2 regions of the Streptomyces sp. JN8 genome follow, and region 2 is predicted to be linked to the other one. Evidence: predicted binding sites of a transcription regulator. Region 2 holds the regulator's gene; the other holds the start of a gene.
What was found. Region 2 encodes HrcA, which represses chaperone genes, less so after heat shock. Its sites were predicted from a motif close to TTNGCACTCNGNNNNNCNGAGTGCNAA; they were not measured.
Positions count from the first base shown of each region.

Region 1: the regulator HrcA is predicted to act here: its motif matches at 917-943, upstream of groL (chaperonin GroEL).

Region 1 covers NZ_CM147852.1:3,823,045-3,825,875, reverse strand. The annotation lists gene ACY0MR_RS16655 (MoaD/ThiS family protein) at 1-122, shown strand, start outside; gene ACY0MR_RS16650 (cold-shock protein) at 531-734, shown strand; gene groL (chaperonin GroEL) at 1,110-2,738, shown strand.
Region 2 covers NZ_CM147852.1:5,575,732-5,578,562, reverse strand. The annotation lists gene dnaJ (molecular chaperone DnaJ) at 1-1,110, opposite strand, end outside; gene hrcA (heat-inducible transcriptional repressor HrcA) at 1,111-2,130, opposite strand; gene ACY0MR_RS24515 (MBL fold metallo-hydrolase) at 2,279-2,831, shown strand, end outside.

The DNA of each region.
Region 1 (2,831 bases), 1.8 Mb from region 2:
TGCGCCGCTTCGTCAACGTCTACGTGAACGACGACGACGTGCGCTTCGAGCAGGGCCTGGAGACGGCCACCCCGGCCGGCGCCGGCGTCTCGATCATCCCGGCCGTCGCCGGAGGCTGCTGAGCCCCTCCGGGACCACCGGTTGTCCCGTCTCTCTTGAATTGCCCCTTCCGCGCGTAAAAGCGGAAGGGGCAATTCTGCATGGTTGAGCGCGGTAGAGTTGGGGAAGTCCCCTCCGCTGCCCATGCCGGGCGCATATGAGAATGCGTCCCCGCACGACAAGAAGCAGCCAAAGTGTGTGCGCGTTGTGTACCTTCTGCGCGCTTTGCCGGGCCCGACTTGCCCGGTCATCCAAGGGAATCTCCCCAATTCGTCTTTCCAGGGCGCCCAGAATTCTCGCTCGAATGACCTGTTGCAGAGGGCAGTTGGGCAGATACATTCAGCCGCGGTCGACGCGTTCCGGCGCAGGGTCTGACCCGGGTTCCGCGAAGTGCGGGTCCCGCGCAAGGGCCAGTAATAGGGGAGTTAGGCATGGCTCAGGGCACCGTCAAGTGGTTCAACGCGGAGAAGGGCTACGGCTTCATCGCGGTCGACGGTGGTGCGGATGTTTTCGTCCACTACAGCGCGATCCAGATGGATGGCTACCGCAGCCTCGAAGAGGGACAGCGAGTCGAGTTCGAGATCTCGCAGGGCCAGAAGGGTCCGCAGGCGGACATGGTCAAGCTCGCCGTCTGAGCGCGGCGCGATCGGCCACCGACGCAACGCCGTCGAGGGGTCCGCATCCCTGAGGGGATGCGGACCCCTCGCGCGTTCCCCGGCCCCCTCCGCACCGCTCCGTGCCTGGTCCGGAGCCGTTCCGCGCCCCTCGCGCGCCCCTCCCGCCACCCCCCTCCCCGTATCCCGATCATCGAGAGTCGCTTGCACTCTCATAGGGCGAGTGCTAATCATTGGCGTTAGCACTCGGAAGGTGAGAGTGCTACGAGGATCGGGCAGACGAGGCCGCCGGCCGGGTGGGGCAAGGAACCACGCGGAGTCGCGGAGGCCGTCCGTCGCGGGCGTCGGCGCGGTCCTGGAGCGTTATCCACCCCATGTCCGGGAGGACCACTTCACATGGCCAAGATCATCGCGTTCGACGAGGAGGCCCGGCGCGGTCTCGAGCGCGGCATGAACCAGCTCGCTGACGCCGTCAAGGTCACCCTCGGCCCCAAGGGCCGCAACGTCGTCCTCGAGAAGAAGTGGGGCGCCCCCACGATCACCAACGATGGTGTCTCCATCGCCAAGGAGATCGAGCTCGAGGACCCGTACGAGAAGATCGGCGCCGAGCTGGTCAAGGAAGTCGCCAAGAAGACGGACGACGTCGCCGGCGACGGTACGACCACCGCCACCGTTCTCGCCCAGGCGCTCGTCCGCGAGGGCCTGCGCAACGTTGCCGCGGGTGCCAACCCGATGGCCCTCAAGCGCGGTATCGAGAAGGCCGTCGAGGCCGTCTCCGGCGCCCTGCTCGAGCAGGCGAAGGATGTCGAGACCAAGGAGCAGATCGCTTCGACGGCCTCCATCTCCGCCGCCGACACCCAGATCGGCGAGCTCATCGCCGAGGCGATGGACAAGGTCGGCAAGGAAGGCGTCATCACCGTCGAGGAGTCGCAGACCTTCGGGCTCGAGCTGGAGCTCACCGAGGGTATGCGCTTCGACAAGGGCTACATCTCGGCGTACTTCGCCACCGACATGGAGCGCATGGAGGCGTCGCTCGACGACCCCTACCTCCTGATCGTCAACTCCAAGATCTCCTCCGTGAAGGACCTGCTCCCGCTCCTGGAGAAGGTCATGCAGTCGGGCAAGCCGCTGCTGATCATCGCCGAGGACGTCGAGGGCGAGGCCCTGTCGACCCTGGTCGTCAACAAGATCCGCGGCACCTTCAAGTCCGTCGCGGTCAAGGCCCCGGGCTTCGGCGACCGTCGCAAGGCCATGCTGAACGACATCGCCATCCTCACCGGCGGCACGGTCATCTCCGAGGAGGTCGGCCTGAAGCTGGAGAACGCGGGCCTCGACCTGCTGGGCCGCGCCCGCAAGGTCGTCATCACCAAGGACGAGACCACCATCGTCGACGGTGCCGGTGACAGCGAGCAGGTCGCCGGTCGCGTGAACCAGATCCGCGCCGAGATCGAGAACTCCGACTCGGACTACGACCGCGAGAAGCTCCAGGAGCGCCTCGCGAAGCTGGCCGGCGGCGTGGCCGTCATCAAGGCCGGCGCCGCGACCGAGGTCGAGCTCAAGGAGCGCAAGCACCGCATCGAGGACGCCGTGCGCAACGCGAAGGCGGCCGTCGAGGAGGGCATCGTCGCCGGCGGCGGCGTGGCCCTGCTCCAGGCGTCGACCGTCTTCGAGAAGCTCGAGGCCGACCTCGCCGGCGACGAGGCCACCGGTGCCGCGATCGTGAAGCTGGCCCTGGAGGCCCCGCTCAAGCAGATCGCCGTCAACGCCGGCCTCGAGGGCGGCGTCGTGGCGGAGAAGGTCCGCAACCTGCCCGTCGGCCACGGCCTCAACGCCGCGACCAACGAGTACGTCGACCTCATCGCCGAGGGCATCATCGACCCGGCGAAGGTCACGCGCTCCGCGCTGCAGAACGCCGCGTCGATCGCCGCGCTGTTCCTCACCACCGAGGCCGTCATCGCCGACAAGCCGGAGAAGGCCGCCGCGCCGGCCGGCGGCGGCATGCCGGGCGGTGACATGGACTTCTGATCCTCCGGGATCGGCGGTTCACCGCGGACCGCGTGAGCGGGCCGCGAGAGAACGGAACGAGGGCGGCACCCCCCGGCAGGGGGGTGCCGCCCT
Region 2 (2,831 bases):
CCGCGAGAACAGTCCCTGCTGCCCCGGCTGGAACTGCCCGGTGGGCCGTTCCTCGCCGCGGAGCTTGGCCAGTTCGCGCAGGAGGCGCTCCTGCTCGGCGTCCAGCTTGCCCGGGGTCTGCACCTCGACGTGCACGATCAGGTCGCCCCGGCCGTTCCCGCGCAGATGCGTGACGCCGCGGCCGTGCAGCGGGATCGACTGGCCGGACTGGGTGCCCGGCCGGATGTCGATCTCCTCGACGCCGTCGAGGGTCTGCAGCGGCACCTTGGTGCCGAGCGCGCCCGCGGTCATCGGGATGGTCACCGTGCAGTGCAGGTCGTCACCGCGCCGCTGGAAGGTCTCGTGCGGCGTCTCGTGGATCTCGACGTACAGGTCGCCGGCGGGGCCGCCGCCGGGGCCGACCTCGCCCTCGCCCGCGAGCTGGATCCGGGTGCCGTTGTCGACACCGGCCGGGATCTTGACCGTGAGGGTGCGGCGGGACCGGACCCGGCCGTCGCCCGCGCACTCGGGGCACGGGGTCGGGACGACGGTGCCGAAGCCCTGGCACTGCGGGCACGGACGGGAGGTCATGACCTGGCCCAGGAAGGACCGGGTGACCTGGGAGACCTCACCGCGGCCGCGGCACATGTCGCAGGTCTGCGCGGAGGTGCCGGGCGCGGCCCCCTCGCCGGAGCAGGTCGTGCAGACGACCGCCGTGTCGACCTGGATGTCCTTGGTGGTGCCGAAGGCCGCCTCGTTGAGGTCGATCTCCAGCCGGATCATGGCGTCCTGGCCTCGGCGGGTCCGCGAGCGCGGGCCGCGCTGCTGGGACGTGCCGAAGAAGGCGTCCATGATGTCGGAGAAGTTGCCGAAGCCACCGGCCCCGAAGCCGCCCGCGCCGCCTCCGCCGGAGGCCGACAGCGGGTCGCCGCCCAGGTCGTAGACCTGCTTCTTCTGCGGGTCCGAGAGGACCTCGTAGGCGGCGTTGATCTCCTTGAAGCGTTCCTGCGTCTTCGGATCGGGATTGACGTCCGGGTGCAGCTCGCGCGCGAGCCTCCGGAACGCCTTCTTGATCTCGTCCTGGGACGCGTCGCGGCGCACGCCGAGTACGGCGTAGTAGTCCGTGGCCACTTACGACTCCGCCAGGATCTGTCCGACGTAACGTGCCACTGCGCGTACCGCTCCCATCGTTCCGGGGTAGTCCATGCGGGTCGGTCCGACCACGCCGAGTTTGGCGACTGCCTCGCCGCCCGAACCGTAGCCGACCGAGACGACGGACGTGGAGCTCAGCCCCTCGTGGGCGTTCTCGTGCCCGATCCGTACGGTCATGCCCGATTCCTTGGCCTCGCCGAGCAGCTTGAGGAGCACGACCTGCTCCTCCAGTGCTTCGAGCACGGGCCTGATCATCAGGGGGAAGTCGGGGCCGAAGCGGGTGAGATTGGCGGTACCGCCGATCATCAGCCGTTCCTCGTGCTCCTCGACCAGGGTCTCCAGGAGGGTCGCGAGCACGGACGAGACCGTGGCGCGGTCCTCGATCTCCTCGAAGGACTCGGGAAGGTCCTGCACCAGCTGCGGCACGTCGGCGAACCGGCGGCCGACGACCCGGCTGTTGAGCCGGGCCCGCAGGTCGGCCAGCGAGGTCTCGCCGAACGGCGCGGGGCAGTCCACGACCCGCTGCTCGACGCGTCCGGTGTCCGTGATGAGCACCAGCATCAGGCGGGCCGGGGCCAGCGAGAGCAGCTCCACGTGCCGGACCGTCGAACGGGTCAGCGAGGGGTACTGGACGACGGCGACCTGCCGGGTCAGCTGCGCGAGCAGCCGGACCGTGCGGCCGACGACGTCGTCCAGGTCCACCGCGCCGTCGAGGAAGTTGTGGATGGCCCGGCGCTCGGGCGTCGACAGCGGCTTGACGCCGGCGAGCCGGTCGACGAAGAGGCGGTACCCCTTGTCGGTCGGAATGCGGCCGGCGCTGGTGTGGGGCTGGGCGATGAAGCCCTCTTCCTCCAGGACGGCCATGTCGTTGCGCACGGTGGCGGGCGAGACGCCGAGCTTGTGGCGCTCGGTGAGCGCCTTGGAGCCGACGGGCTCCTCCGTCCCGACGTAGTCCTGGACGATGGCGCGCAGCACCTCGAGCCTGCGTTCGCTGAGCATCGCGCGCACCTCCAGCTGTCGACGTCGTTCCGGTTGCTCCGCTTTTGGCACTCGCCCTGTCCGAGTGCCAGCGATCCCCCGGCCAGTGTACGGCGGCGGGCGTCGCTCCTGGCAAGGTGGCGGCGCCCGCACCCGCTAGCGTCGCCCCATGGACATCGATTGGGAAGCGCACGGATGGGAGCGGCTCGCCGACGGGGTGGGGCGGCGACGGCTGCCGGGCTGGGACGCCACCGTGGGGCTGGTCCTGGGCACACGGGCGGTGCTGCTGTACGACACGGGGTCCTCGCTCGCGGAGGGGGCCGGACTGCGGGCACAGATCGCCGCGCTCACCGGTGGCCGAAAGGTGACGCACATCGCACTCAGCCACCCCCACTTCGACCACGTCCTGGGCACGGCCGTCTTCGCGGGCGCCGAGGTCTTCGGCGCGGTGGGCGCGGACGACCTGCTGGGCGGGGCGCGGGCCCGGGAGGAGATGCGTGCGGACGCGGTCGCGCAGGGCATGGACGCGGAGGCCGCGGAGGCGGCCGCGGACGTCCTGGTCGCCCCGCGGCACGTGGTCTCCGGCGAGTGGACGCTCGACCTGGGCGGCCGGCAGGTCCTGCTGGCCAACGTCGGCCCCGGCCACACGGGCCACGATCTGGTGCTCCTGGTGCCGGGCGAGCGGGAGGTGGTCTTCTGCGGCGACCTGGTCGAGGAGTCCG